Regions from separate parts of the Aminobacter sp. NyZ550 genome, predicted to be linked through region 1. Evidence: predicted binding sites of a transcription regulator. Region 1 holds the regulator's gene; each other region holds the start of a gene.

Region 1 (4,954 bases):
GCAACGATCGGCGAAGGCGTGCCGCTTGCCGCCGAGGCAATCGACAGCGGCCGCGCCAAGGCAGTGCTCGACCGACTGGTCGCCGTTTCGAACGGATAGAGACATGGCCGATATCCTGCGCCGCATCGAAGCCTACAAGCGCGACGAGATCGCCGCAGCGAAGGCGCTGCTGCCGCTCGCCGAGCTCAAGGCGCGCGCCCGCGACGTCACCAAGCCGCGCGGCTTTCTCGCGGCACTCGAAACCAGCCACAGTGAAAGCCGCTTTGGCCTGATCGCCGAGATCAAGAAGGCGAGCCCGTCCAAAGGCCTGATCCGTCCCGACTTCGATCCGCCGGCGCTCGCCAGGGCCTATGCCGACGGCGGCGCTGCCTGCCTGTCGGTGCTGACGGACACGCCGTCCTTCCAGGGCGCACCGGAATTCCTGACCGCCGCGCGCGATGCCTGCGCCTTGCCGGCATTGCGCAAGGACTTCATGTTCGAGCCCTATCAGGTGCACGAAGCACGTGCCTGGGGCGCGGACGCGATCCTGATCATCATGGCGAGCCTGAGCGACGAAGATGCCAGGCGTATCGAGGATGAGGCGTTCGAAATCGGCATGGACGTGCTCGTCGAGGTCCATGACGAAGAAGAGACAGAACGCGCGCTGAAGCTTCAGTCGCGCCTGCTCGGCATCAACAACCGCAACCTGCGCACATTCGAGGTCAGCCTCGACACGTCGGAGCGCCTGGCGCCGATGGTGCCGGCAGACCGGCTGCTGGTCGGCGAAAGCGGCATCTTCACGCATGCCGATTGCCTGCGTCTGCAGAAATCCGGCATCTCCAGTTTCCTCGTCGGAGAAAGCCTGATGCGGCAGGCCGACGTGACCTCGGCGACGCGTGCGCTGCTCGATGGCGCAGCCCTGGCAAGCGCCTGACATGGCAACCACCCTCACCCATATCGGCGCCACCGGCGAGGCCAACATGGTCGACGTCGGCGACAAGGCCGAGACGACACGCACGGCAATTGCCGAAGGCCATGTCGTCATGCGCCCGGAGACACTGGCGTTGATCCTGTCGGGCAACGCCAAGAAGGGTGACGTGTTCGGCACCGCCCGCATTGCCGGCATCATGGCGGCCAAACGCACCCATGAGCTCGTGCCGCTCTGCCATCCCATTCTTTTGACCAAGGTTTCGGTCGAGATCGAGCCAGATGAGGCGCTGCCCGGCCTGCGCGTCACGGCGCTTGCCCGCGTCACCGGCAAGACCGGCGTCGAGATGGAAGCGCTGACGGCTGCCTCGGTCGCCTGCCTTACCATCTACGACATGGCCAAGGCCGCCGATCGCGGCATGGTGATCTCCGGCATCCGGCTGGTCGAGAAGACCGGCGGCAAGTCGGGCGACTACAAGGCTGCCGAATAGATGGCGCTGCTGCCCGTCGCCGACGCCCTGGCGCGCCTGCTCGACGCTGCCGAACCGCGCGGCACGGAAACTGTCGGCCTTGCCCAGGCATCAGGCCGCGTGCTGTCGGCTCCACTACACGCCCTGCGCACCCAGCCGCCCTTTGACGCCTCCGCCATGGATGGCTACGCCGTCCAGGCCGCCGACATCGCTTCACTGCCGGCGCAGCTCAAGGTTATCGGCCAGGCACCCGCCGGCAAGCAGTTCACGGGCACCGTCGGACCAGGCGAGTGCGTCCGCATCTTCACCGGCGCACCGGTGCCACAAGGCACTGATACCGTCGTCATTCAGGAGAACGTTCGCGATCTCGGCAATGGCAAGATCGCGGTGCTCGAGCCAACGCTTGCTGGCCGCAACATCCGCGCCAGGGGCCTCGACTTCAAGCAGGGCGACCTCATCCTTGATGCAGGACGTGTGCTCGACCCGGCAGCGCTCTCGCTGATCGCAGCTGCCAATCATCCCAGCGTCGAAGTGCTGCGGGCGCCTCTGGTCGCCATCATCGCCACCGGCGACGAGCTATTGCCGCCGGGCAGCAATCCCGGGCCCGACCAGATCATCGCCTCCAACGCCTATGGCGTCGCGGCGATCGTTCAGTCGGTTGGCGCGCGCGTACTCGATCTCGGCATCGCCGCCGACCGCACCGAGGCAATCTCCGCACTGGTCGCCAAGGCGCTCGCCGCCGACGCCGATGTGATCGTCACGCTGGGCGGCGCTTCGGTCGGCGACCACGACCTCGTTCACCGTGTCCTGACCGATCTCGGCATGGATCTCAACTTCTGGAAGATCGCGATGCGCCCGGGCAAGCCGCTGATGTTCGGCCGGCTCGGCAACAGCCGCTGCGTCGGCCTGCCGGGCAATCCGGTCGCCAGCCTGATCTGCTCGCAGATTTTCCTGAAACCTCTGCTGGCGAAGCTTGGCGGCCGCCCTTATTCACCCGACATGCGCAACGGTATTCTCGACACGGCAATGGCGGCCAACGACCTGCGCCAGGACTTTGTCCGCGCGATTGCGCGCGAGACCGCTGAGGGTCTCGTCGTCACACCCTACCTGATCCAGGACTCTTCGATGCTGCGCACGCTGGCCGACGCCAACTGCGCCATCGTGCGGGTGCCCTTCGCGCCTGCAGTCGAAGCCGGCAGCGCCTGCCAGGTGATGATGTTGCGCTGAGCAGCACCTTCCACCCTTCACGAAATATCAACAGTTGCGGAACACAACTGGAACAGATAGTGTTTGTTCTGGGTTTGTTTTTCTTCTGATTCCTCGGGGGTGGCGATGCTGACGCGCAAACAACACGAGCTTTTGCTATTCATCCACGAGCGGCTGAAGGAAGCGGGTATTCCGCCATCCTTCGACGAGATGAAGGAAGCACTCGACCTCGCCTCCAAGTCCGGCATCCATCGCCTGATCACGGCGCTCGAAGAACGCGGCTTCATCAGGCGTCTGCCCAACCGGGCGCGCGCGCTTGAAGTGCTGCGCCTGCCCGATTCGATCGCGCCTGGCCTCAACGCGGCGAAGAAGTTCTCGCCCAGCGTCATCGAGGGTAGCCTCGGCCGCAAACCCGAGCCGTCACGCAGCATGTCGGCCGGCAATGACGACGATGTTGCTTCGGCGGTTGCCATTCCCGTCATGGGACGCATCGCTGCCGGTGTGCCGATCGACGCCATCCAGCACAAGACGCATTCGATTTCGGTGCCGCCAGACATGATCATGGGCGGCGAGCATTACGCGCTCGAGGTCAAGGGCGACTCGATGATCGAGGCCGGCATCTTCGACGGCGACACTGTGGTCATCCGCAGCTCGACCACGGCCAATCCCGGTGAGATCATCGTCGCCCTCGTCGACGACGAAGAAGCGACGCTCAAGCGTTTCCGCCGCAAGGGTGCCTCGATCGCTCTTGAGGCCGCCAATCCGGCCTATGAAACCCGCATCTTCGGACCGGACAGGGTCAAGGTGCAGGGCAAGCTTGTCGGCCTGATCCGCCGCTATTGATTGCCGGGGCTGCGTTTCCGCCACCTCGGCCTGTCCATCCTGCTGCAATCTGTAAGCCGGACTGATCTGCCCTGTTGCTATCGTGCCGTATCTGACGGCTCTGCGACGGCGGGTACAGATTTCGGACTCACCGTGTGGTCGCAGTCGGCGCTTTCGGGTGCGCCTTGGTTGCCCCGGCTGATGCCTTTGGGGGCATCTCCACTCGCTTGTAGGGCGGAAGGCCCCTCGCCTCGCGCGAAAATTGGCGCTGCGCATGCCACGGGCGGTACGGTTCCGCCACGGCGTGGCGTATCTCGACCGCCCGATCTACGCCAGCCGCCGCGGCTGTGATGAATATCGACGCACTGCCAAGGCGCGCCAGCTCGCGTTTGGTGAGCACGGCCACGCCGGGGCAGACGTCGCTTGCCGTGGCATCGTCGACGACGATGAGATTCGCGTTGTCGCAGGCTCGTGCAGCGGCGCTCGCATTCGCCGCATGGACGATCCGTGCCCCCTCCGGTTGTTGAACCGTGCACAGCCCGCTGTCACAGACGAAGGCGTCCGCGCCGGCGGCGTTTAGCTCTCCAGATACTGGTTTGCCGGGTATCGTACCGGCGACATCTGCCTCGGCTGTTGGCTGTGAGCCGGTCTCGCTGGGCAAACGGACAGTCCCGTTCGTTGCATTCGCGGCCGAACGGGCCGGGGTGACGAGTGTTTCCGACGCCAGCGCGCGCTGCCAGTTGTCGACGGTGAACTGGTTCGGCCGGACGCGATTGACGGCCAGCTTGCCATCGTCGACCGGGACGCCGACGAGGCGGCCATCTTCCGAAACGAGAACCGTGGGCGTTTCCGTTTCCACGACCGTCAGCAGCCCAAGGGCCGCGAATGGCAGTGCGGCGGCGCGCAGCCAGGTCGTTGCCGTCGACGCGATGACGAGTGCTGCAGTGAGCAACAGTACCGCATGTGACGAGACAAGGCCGACCGCATCGACCGGCGAGCGCTCGGAGAACCAGGTGGCGATGCCAATCATTGCCTTCAGGCCGAAGCCCATCGTGTCGAGGAAGGGGCCGTCGAGTCCAAGCGGCATGAAAATGCCAGCCATGACGGCAAAGGGCATGACCAGGACAGACACAAACGGGCTGACTGCCAGATTGGCGAACAGGCTGAGGGGCGAGACACGTTGGAAATGCCATGCACCAAAAACGCTGGTCGCGAGCCCGGCAATCACCGACGTCGCGGCGAGGCCTATCGCAACTGTCGCAAGCCAGCGCCAGATTTTGGACGGCAGCGATCTCTGACCGACCGGCAGCGCCTGCTCCTCCCGCCGGTCCGACCACCAGGCATATGCGCCAACGAGGGCTGCCGTTGCGGCGAACGACATCTGGAAGCTCGGCCCGACGACTTCGTGGGGCGAGATCATGATCACGACAACGGCCGAGATCGCCAGGTTGCGCATGGTGAGTGCTGCGCGGTCGAACAGCACGGCCGTCAGCATCACCGCCAGCATGATGAAGCTGCGTTGCGCCGCGACCTCGGCGCCTGAAATGAAC
Region 2 (4,954 bases), 2.5 Mb from region 1:
CGGCTCGGCGCGATAGCCGAGGCCCTTGAGGATTTCTTCCATGTCGTCGCCGGTTGCGCCGAGGATCGACATCATCTGCGGCGTGACGATGAAGGCGCTGCCGTCATAGGCACCGTCAGGACGCGCACCGACGCCCTGCTTCCAGGCAAGCGCCGGGCGGATCAGATCGGCGAGACGTTCGAGAATGTCGACACGCACGGCGCGGCGGCCAAGATTGCGGAAGCCGGCGAGCTTGTAGAAGGTCTTGTCGAAAGCCTGGTCGATGACAACAGACGTACGGCCGGCGGCCAACGCGTGGACGACATCGCCGAAGCCCGGCTTGTCCTTGCCATCATTCTTGAGCGCCCAGAGCAGCGTCACCAGGCCGGACGGTGCCGGCTTGATCAGCGCCGGTACAAAGACGTGGTAGGCGCCGAAGCGGACGCCGAGACGGCGAAGTGCTGCGCGACCTTCCTGGTCGAGCGACTTCACCTCGTCGGCGATGTCGCGGCGATTGATCAGGCCGAAATTCTCGACCAACTGGAAAGCGATGCCACGGCCAATGCCGGAAAGCTGTTCTCCGGCCTTGAGATCGACCAACGGCTTGAGCAGCGACTCAATCTGGAAATTGACGAAACGGTCGGCGCGCGCCGCGACCTTGTCACGGGCCGGGCCCGTCAGTTGCTCGTCGGCGAGCAGCACGACGCGCGGCTTGAGCGCGTCCTCGCCCTCGACCAGCGTGCCGATCGGCGCGCCGATCCAGCGCAGAACGCCGTCGGAGCCAAGCGCGATATCGCCATTGGGCGACGCCGAGAAACGCTCCGCGCGGGCATCGAATTCTGTGGCGAGCGCCTTCTGTGCTGCCGTGCGCACGGCCTTGGCGTCTTCTCCGCCAGCGCTCTGATCTGCGGTGAAACGGAACCCTTGCAGTTCGCCGACATGGTGGCCCTCGACGAGGACAGTTCCGGACGGGCTTATTTCGGCTTCAAGCATAGTGTTTTCTCTAAGGCGGCGCATGAGGACGGAAGTCCTGCGGTCTACAAAGCGTTTCGTCAACCGCTCATGCAGTGCATCCGACAATCTGTCTTCGATGTTTCGCGTTTTTTCTTGCCAGTGTGCCGGATCGGCAAGCCAGCCAGGGCGGTTTGAGACAAAAGTCCAGGTCCGGATCTGTGCGATCCGGTGGGAGAGCGTGTCGATGTCGCCTTCGGTGGAATCGGCGCGGCGCACCTGTTCGGCCATGTAGTTTTCGTCGACATGACCGTTGCGGGCGAGATCGTCATACATCGACGCAATGAGGTCGGCGTGCTGGGCAGGCGCAATCCTGCGATAGTCGGGCAGCGCGCAGGTCTCCCACAAAAGGGCGACACGTTCGCGACCGGTGGCGAGCGAGCGGATGTTTTCGTCACGCGACAGGTGTTCGAGCGCCTGGGCGTCGACCGCAGGTAGCGCCCGCGTCAGGCCCTCGACGGGCGCCACCGTGTCGATCGAGCGCTTGAGCGTGTCGAGGCTTGTGAAGTCGAACGAAGCGGTGCGCCACTGCAGCACCTTCACCGGCTCGAAATCGTGCCCTTCGATCTTCTCGATCAGCTCCTCGTCGAACGGATCAACCTGGCCGGTAACGCCAAAGGTGCCGTCGCGAAGATGACGGCCGGCACGGCCGGCGATCTGGCCAAGCTCGGCGGCGGTCAGCTGGCGATACTGGTAGCCGTCGAACTTGCGGTTCTGGGCAAAGGCAACATGGTCGACATCGAGATTGAGGCCCATGCCGATGGCATCTGTGGCAATCAGGTAGTCGACGTCGCCGGACTGGTAGAGTTCGACCTGGGCGTTGCGGGTGCGTGGGCTGAGCGCGCCGAGCACGACGGCAGCGCCGCCCTGCTGACGGCGGATGAGCTCGGCGATGCCATAGACCTCATCCGCCGAAAAGGCGACGATGGCCGAGCGGCGCGGCAGCCGCGTCAGCTTCTTGGAGCCGGCATAGGCAAGATGCGACAGGCGCGGCCGGGTGACCACCGACACGCCCTTCAAAAGCTTCTGCAGGATGCCGTGCATGGTGGCAGCACCCAGCAGCAGCGTTTCCTGCCTGCCCCGCAGGTGCAGGATGCGGTCGGTGAAGATATGGCCCCGCTCGAGATCGCCGGCGAGCTGTACCTCGTCGATGGCGACGAAGGCGGCATCGGTCTGACGCGGCATCGCCTCGACGGTGCAGACGGAATACTTGGCACCGGCCGGCAGGATCTTCTCCTCGCCGGTCACCAGCGCGACCTTATGGGCACCAACCTTCTCGCAGAGCCGGCCATAGACCTCGCGGGCAAGCAGCCTGAGCGGCAGGCCGATGATGCCGCTTTCATGCGCGACCATGCGCTCGATGGCGAGATGCGTCTTGCCGGTGTTGGTCGGCCCGAGGACCGCTGTCACATCGCGACCCGACAGGATCAGGGGGTCATTCTGCTTGGAGTGAACATTCATTCTAAGGAACCGCCCTCGGCGCCGGGCCCACCCGGCGTTGCGCCGCTTTCACGACGACTGGACACATAGGGATTTGCGAGACGAAGCGAAAGCGGAATGTTCCAGATTTAAGAGTTGGAACGAGTCTGGAACGAATCAGCGACGAATCACTGACTCCGGCAGATTCAGGTTTTGTTCACCCCAACATATAGATTTCGTGCTGGCAAGTCGCACCACATGCAGATTCTCTAAAGTGGCCCGTTTCATGCTTTAGCCCACTGCTGTTAACCTTTGCCGGCCAAGCGCCCGAACGCTTTGGCAAACCCGACGCAAAATAATGATTTTGTTGATGTTTCCTATCTCCGGGTTAACGCTGGAATCGTCGACGAGCGGCATTTCGTTAACATTTGAACCAAATGCGGAACGAACAGGCGACGAATCACTGATAGGACAAGTTTCCTGATTTGTTCACCGCTAGATGTTGTGTCTTCCCCAACGACTCCACCGATTATCCACCGTGGAGTCACAGGCTTGTCCACAACAGGCTCCCGGGCGCGTTAATCTTTGCGTGCCAAAGCGGCACACCGCTGGTTCGACGAAAATATCTGTGATTGCATTACGTTAAGGGAACCACACCCGTTGAATGCGACAGCGAGGCATGTCTCCATCCGCATGTTGAGTCTGCGCGGCGGGGATTGCCCAGGCGGGGCCTCCGGAAAATGCGGCGCACCACGCAGGCGCACGACATCTGGAGGGAAGATCATGAGCAAACGTCTATTCGCCGAGTTCCTCGGCACATTCTGGCTTGTCTTTGGTGGTTGCGGCAGTGCGGTGCTTGCAGCTGCGTTTCCCGAACTCGGCATCGGCTTTGCCGGGGTAGCCCTGGCATTCGGCCTGACCGTGCTGACCATGGCCTATGCCGTCGGCGGCATCTCGGGCGGCCACTTCAACCCCGCAGTCTCTGTCGGCCTGATGATGGCCGGTCGCTTCGAAGCCAAGAACCTGGTGCCTTATATCATCGCCCAGCTTGTCGGCGCCATCGTCGCCTCGACGGTGCTCTACCTCATCGTCAGCGGTAAGGCCGACTTTGCCGGGATCGGCGGCTTCGCGACCAACGGCTATGGCGACGCTTCACCCGGCAAATATGGCCTGACCTCGGCATTGATCATCGAGGTCGTTTTGACCTTCATGTTCCTGATGATCATCCTGGGCTCGACCCATGGACGCGTGCCGGCCGGCTTCGCACCGATCGCCATTGGCCTTGCGCTGACGCTTATCCACCTGATCTCGATTCCGGTCACCAACACCTCGGTCAACCCGGCCCGCTCGACCGGACCGGCGCTGTTCGTCGGCGGCATCGCCCTGCAGCAGTTGTGGTTGTTCTGGGTAGCCCCGATCGTCGGCGCGGCGATCGCCGGCGTCGTTCACAAGGCGATGTTCGAAAAGGACTGAGCCTCACGGGCCAGACGCGAAAACGGCGCCTTGCGGCGCCGTCTTGTTTCGGGGCAGCAAGCCTGGCGGTCAGACGAAATATTGTCCGCCGTTTGCGGACAGGGTCGCGCCCGTGATGAAGCCCGATTGTTCCGATGCCAGGAACACCACGCAGCGCGCGATCTCTTCAGGCTCGCCGAGCCTGCTGACCGGGATCTGGGCGATGATCGATTCCCGCACCTTTTCCGGAACCGCCATCACCATCTCGGTGGCAATGTAGCCGGGACAGATGACATTGACGGTGATGCCGGCGCGGGCGCCTTCCTGGGCCAGGGCCTTGGTGAAGCCGATGTCGCCTGCCTTGGAGGCCGAATAATTGGCCTGGCCGGCCTGGCCCTTCTGGCCGTTGATCGAGGAGATGGTGATGACGCGGCCGAACTTGCGGTCGCGCATGCCGCTCCACAGCGGATGGGTCATGTTGAAGGCACCGTTCAGGTTGGTGTCGATGACTTCCTTCCACTGCTCGCGCGTCATCTTGTGGAACATCGAGTCGCGCGTGATGCCGGCGTTGTTGACCAGCACCGAGACGGGGCCGAGGTCAGCCTCGACCTGCTTGATGCCGGCCTCGCAGGCGTCGTAGTCGGCGACCGACCATTTGTAGACCGGAATGCCCGTCTCGGCCTTGAACTTCTGCGCAGCTTCGTCATTGCCGGCGTAGTTGGCCGCAACCGAGTAGCCCGCCTCCTTCAGCGCGATCGAAATAGCAGCACCGATGCCGCGCGATCCTCCGGTAACCAGTGCAACCTTGCTCATGCGTTTCCCCTTTTCTGCTGCTTGATGGACTGCCCTTGCGACAGGCTTTTCCCTTGCGAGAGGCTTTTAGAGACAAAAAGGGCGGCACATCGGCCGCCCTTTTGTTTTCGATTTACATCGCCTCGACACACATCGCGACGCCCATGCCGCCGCCGATGCACAGGGTCGCCAGACCCTTTTTCGCACTGCGCCGGCGCATTTCGTAGACCAGCGTGTTGAAGACGCGGGCGCCGGACGCGCCCACCGGATGGCCGATGGCAATGGCGCCGCCATTGACGTT
Region 3 (4,954 bases), 2.4 Mb from region 1:
TCGGCCAGACGCAGGCAGCGCATGATCTGTGCGTCAACGTTCCCCAGGACATGAAGGCGCATTACATGCAGCCGGCTGTCGGCCATTACGGCGTCTTCAACGGCTCACGCTTCCGCGCCGAAATCGTGCCCCGCATCGTCGACTTCATGGCAAGCTATGGCGCATCCGCACGCAAGGCGGCCAAGCCTCGGCTGGTGCGCAAGGCCTGACGGCCGCCGCCCAGCCAGGTTCATCTTTTCCACAGGCAAGGCCCGGTGCAAACGCCGGGCCTTTCTGCGTTCTGTGCGCCTTTTCGGGTACAGGGCACCCTAACTCGTTGAATTCGTGCAGCGCGGCTGGCGAAAGCCGGCTCCGGTTGTCCGGCCGCCGTGCCGTGCGTCTGTTGCACAATTATCGCTTGGCCGCCGCTGCGGTAACCATGTCTGCAATCTGCAGCGAGCTTTGATTGACTCCGCCTGCCCCTCGCTCTTAACGTTTTATTAACGATGTAAATGGGGCGAGCGGGGCAGATGATTTCCGCAGCAGGCTTACGGTGCGCGGCGGGGCGTGCCGGTGTGTTTTTCGGGCTGATGACGGGCGTGGTTTTGTCCGCTGGCGCAGCCTTTGCTGCGTCCCAGCCGATGATTACGGGTGGGCTGACGTCGCAGCCGATCGGCCATTACGATTTCTGCCGCCTCAATCCGGCCGAGTGCTCGATCCGGTCGCGCGACACCGGGCCCGAGCAGATGACAGGCGCGATGTGGCGCAAGATCGTCGCCGTCAACGTGTCGGTCAACGCCGCCGTCAAACCAATGAACGATATCGAAATCTATGGCCGCGACGAGGTCTGGACCTACCCCGACAATAGTGAAGGCGACTGCGAGGACTATGTGCTGGAAAAGCGCCGGACCTTGAACCGCGAAGGTCTGAAGCTGTCCAACCTGCTGATCACGGTGGTGCGCAAGCCCGATGGCGAGGGTCATGCGGTGCTGACCGTGCGCACCTCCAAGGGCGACTTCATCCTCGACAATCTGACCGATGCCGTGCGCCAGTGGGACGAGACCGGCTACAGCTACCTCAAGCGCCAGTCGAGCGAGAACACCGGCCGCTGGGTGACGATCCGCGAAGGCCAGCCGATGCTGGTCGGCTCGGTCAAGTAGCGTCTCTTGCGGATACGGTAACCGCTGTTCCTTCGTGTTTCGCAGGGCGGCTTGTGGCCAAGTGGTCCTGGCCGCGTCCTCTGGCGAGGCAAAACGGCGGCCATATGCCACCGTCCCGTTAGACTTACCGAGCGGTGAGGTTGAGTTCCGCCAGCGCCGCGGACGCTGCATGTCCGCTGTTCGCTTTCATTGGGCTCGTCTACCGCCTTCACCTTCCTTGCGACAGCCTGAACTGCGCTTGCGGCGCCCCTCCTCTTCCTACGCTGCCTGCGCCATGCGCTCGGCGCTCATGCGATATGAAATCGCCTCGGCGAGGTGAATGCGGCCGACAGTCTCGCTGCCATCGAGATCCGCCAGCGTGCGTGCCACCTTGAGCACGCGGTGATAGGCGCGGGCGGAAAAGCCGAGCTTTTCGCTGGCGTCGCGCAACAGCGAAAGCCCAGCGGCATCGGGCGCGGCGATGTCTTCGATCAGGCCTGCGGCGCACTGCGCATTGGTGGTGGCACCTGTGACCCCATGGCGTTCGAGGCGCTCGCGCTGGATCGTCCGCGCCCGGGCGACACGCAAGGCGACATCGGCGCTGGCTTCCGAGCGGCTGCCGCGGATGAGGTCGGAGGCCGAGACCGCGGGCACCTCGATGCGCAGGTCGATGCGGTCGAGCAGCGGCCCGGAGATACGTGCCTGATAGTCGGACTGGCAGCGCGTGCCGCGCAGGCAGCGATAGCCGGGTTCGCCGGCCATGCCGCAGCGGCACGGGTTCATCGCCGCGACCAGCTGGATGCGCGCCGGATAGGTGATGCGGTGATTGGCGCGGGCGATCATGCATTCGCCCGTTTCGAGCGGTTGGCGTAAAGAATCGAGCACCTGTGGTGTGAATTCGGGGAGCTCGTCGAGGAACAGCACGCCGTGATGGGCGAGCGATACTTCGCCCGGTCGCGCCTTCAAGCCGCCGCCGACCATTGCCGCCATCGAGGCGGAATGATGCGGTGCCCGGAACGGGCGCCGGTCGGTGAGCTTGCCTTCCGCGAGTTCGCCGGCGATCGAGGCGATCATCGACACTTCGAGAAGTTCCTTGGGCGACAAAGGCGGCAGGATCGAGGGCAGCCGCGCCGCCAGCATCGACTTGCCGGCGCCAGGCGGGCCGACCATCAAGAGGTTGTGGCCGCCAGCGGCGGCGACCTCGAGCGCTCGCTTGGCGCTTTCCTGGCCCTTGATGTCGGCGAGGTCGGGCAGGTCGCGCGCCGCAGCACGAATGCCGGGTTCGGGTCGGGAAAGTACCTGGGTGCCGCGAAAATGGTTGGCGATGGCAATCAGGCTGCGCGGCGCCAGAATGTCGATGTCGGCACCGGCCCAGGCGGCTTCCGGTCCGCTGGCGGCGGGACAGATCAGCCCCTTGCCCTCGGCATTGGCGCCGATTGCCGCCGGCAACGCACCTGCGACCGCCGAAATGGTGCCGTCCAGCGACAGCTCGCCGAGCACGACATAGGCGGCGAGAGCATCGCCCGGCAGGGCGCCGAGTGCTGCCATCAGCCCGAGCGCAATCGGCAGGTCGTAATGGCTGCCTTCCTTGGGCAGGTCGGCCGGGGCAAGGTTGATGGTGACTTTCTTGGCAGGCATCGACAGGCCGGACGCGTGCAACGCCGCCTGCACCCGCTCGCGGCTTTCGGCCACCGCCTTGTCGGGCAGGCCGACGATCTGCATGCCGACCTTGCCGGGCGCGACCATCACCTGCACGTCGACGGGAACCGCCTCGATGCCCTGGAACGCGACAGTGCGCACGCGCGAAACCATGCTGCCCTCCCTGTAGCACCGCGCTCCTTGGGGCCGCACGGATGCGCTGTGGCGAATTCATGCACGTTGCTTCCGGCAGGCGGCCCCTCGCCTGCGTAAGTCTCAGCCAAAGACAAGCATAGATTGCAAAGGTGCGCAAGAACAATTCAAGAACATGCACGTCGGCATGGTGCGTTCGGGATACGTTAACCCTGGTGCGCAGCAATCTGCCCTTGCGGCATTAGAGAGAGGGAATATTAAGCGCCGCCGCGCGAAGCTCTGCCCGAAACAGGGGCTATCCACATGCGCAGTCCGTCATCGCGGCACATACGGCGGCGGGCCGTTCTCAGGCAGAGCGACGCCATCATCGCGGGGCTCGAGGCAAGGCTTGAGGCGCAGACGGCGCTGATCCGCGAACAAGCGGCCTCGCTGGCGCACAGCCAGAAGATTTTCGACCGCTCCTCGGCCGCTGCCCGCATCGGCGTCTGGCAATGCAACCTCGCCGACCAGGCGCTGCACTGGACCGACGTGGTCTATGATCTGTTCGACCTGCCGCGTGGAGCACCGCTCGTCCGTGAGGACATCGTCAAATGCTACACCGAGGCTTCCGCCATCGAGCTGCATGCCAAGCGCAGCAAGGGCATTGCGGAGCGCACCGGCTTCGGCCTCGACGCCGAGATCGTGACTGCGAAGGGCAATCGCCGCTGGATCCGCATCACTGCCAGCGTCGAATGCGAGGATGGCGTTGCCGTGCGTATCTTCGGCATGAAGCAGGACATCACCGAAGAGAAGATTCTGGCCGACCAGACCCGCTATCTCGCCGAATATGACGTCATGACCGGGCTCGCCAACCGCAGCCGGTTCCAGACCAAGTTGGCGGAGCTGACGGCCGATGCCGACGATCGGCCTCCGCTCGGAGCGCTGTTGCTGGTCGACCTCGACGGCTTCAAGCAGATCAACGACACCTTTGGCCATGTCGCCGGCGACGAGTGCCTGAAGGAAGTAGCCCGGCGTCTGCAAAACGCCTGCGCCGGCGTCGAGCTCGTCTCGCGCATCGGCGGCGACGAGTTCGCCGTGCTGGTGGGGCCGGAGTTGGAGCTTGCGGCGATCTCGGAACTGGCGCGCCAGATCATCGACAGGCTGGGCAGACCGGTCGACCACGGCGGCCGGGCCCTGAAGCTCGGCGCCTCGATCGGCATCGCGATTCATGAAGTGCGCAGCCCCTCGGATCTGCTGGTGCGAGCCGATACCGCGCTCTATGCCGCCAAATCAGCGGGTCGCAACACCTTCCGGATCTTCAAGGCGACCGAGGCCGCCGCAGTGAGAAACCCGCGCGCCGCCTGAGGCGCGACTGCGCTTTTTGCTGGCGAGCTGGTTTTTCGGCGGAGCCGCCCGAGCCGCGTCCTTCCGAGGCCCGGGGTTGTTCCGGGCCAGGCGGGCTGCTAGGAAGCCGCGAGCCAATCAAGACGCCACCGCGCTTCTCCGCGAGACGAACATGGGTACAGCCAAGTCCGCAGACAGGTAGGCCGCAACAACACCAAGACGTTGTTGCGGCGCCCTGCCCCCTCATTTCCTGATCACTGATCGGTCCGGCGCGGTTGCGGGAAATCGTTTCCTGACATCCAGCCGATGTAATCGACAAGCGAAGTGGCAGATCGCCGCCAGATGAAATTCATTTGTGCGGATGAAGAGTCATGCCCAATCGAAACTCTCCTACGTGGAGCCATTCCCTGCCCGCGGCGCTGCTTTTGATGGCGCCCTTCGACATCCTGGCCTCGCTGGCCATGGACATCTACCTGCCGGTGGTGCCGGAGATGCCGGCAATCCTCGCCACCACGCCCGACGTCGTCCAGCTGACGCTGAGCCTCTACATGATCGTGCTCGGCCTCGGGCAGGTGATCTTCGGCCCGATCTCCGACAGGATCGGCCGCCGCTCGGTGCTGCTTGGCGGCGTGCTGCTGTTTGCTGCCGCCTCGTTCCTGCTTGCCGTCACCAGCTCGGCGCCGCTGTTCGTCGCCCTGCGCGTCGTCCAGGCTCTGGGCGCC

Evidence for each region. The regulator LexA, encoded in region 1, represses DNA repair genes until DNA is damaged. The targets are predictions, from matches to a motif close to TGTTCNNNNTGTGTTCNG.
Region 2: a site for LexA is predicted at 2,567-2,584, ahead of N7E70_RS06150 (helicase-related protein). Genes of this name have one in related genera too.
Region 3: a site for LexA is predicted at 3,068-3,085, ahead of N7E70_RS03380 (YifB family Mg chelatase-like AAA ATPase). Genes of this name have one in related genera too.

Annotation. Positions count from the first base shown of each region.
Region 1 is NZ_CP114190.1:3,782,150-3,787,103, forward strand. It holds gene trpD (anthranilate phosphoribosyltransferase) at 1-99, shown strand, start outside; gene trpC (indole-3-glycerol phosphate synthase TrpC) at 104-913, shown strand; gene moaC (cyclic pyranopterin monophosphate synthase MoaC) at 915-1,397, shown strand; gene N7E70_RS18800 (molybdopterin molybdotransferase MoeA) at 1,398-2,603, shown strand; gene lexA (transcriptional repressor LexA) at 2,709-3,425, shown strand; gene N7E70_RS18810 (ComEC/Rec2 family competence protein) at 3,553-4,954, opposite strand, start outside.
Region 2 is NZ_CP114190.1:1,242,875-1,247,828, reverse strand. It holds gene N7E70_RS06150 (helicase-related protein) at 1-2,451, opposite strand, end outside; gene aqpZ (aquaporin Z) at 3,193-3,882, shown strand; gene N7E70_RS06140 (beta-ketoacyl-ACP reductase) at 3,952-4,674, opposite strand; gene N7E70_RS06135 (acetyl-CoA C-acetyltransferase) at 4,787-4,954, opposite strand, start outside.
Region 3 is NZ_CP114190.1:691,428-696,381, reverse strand. It holds gene N7E70_RS03390 (polyhydroxyalkanoate depolymerase) at 1-209, shown strand, start outside; gene N7E70_RS03385 (transglutaminase-like cysteine peptidase) at 510-1,139, shown strand; gene N7E70_RS03380 (YifB family Mg chelatase-like AAA ATPase) at 1,398-2,930, opposite strand; gene N7E70_RS03375 (sensor domain-containing diguanylate cyclase) at 3,213-4,253, shown strand; gene cml (CmlA/FloR family chloramphenicol efflux MFS transporter) at 4,604-4,954, shown strand, end outside.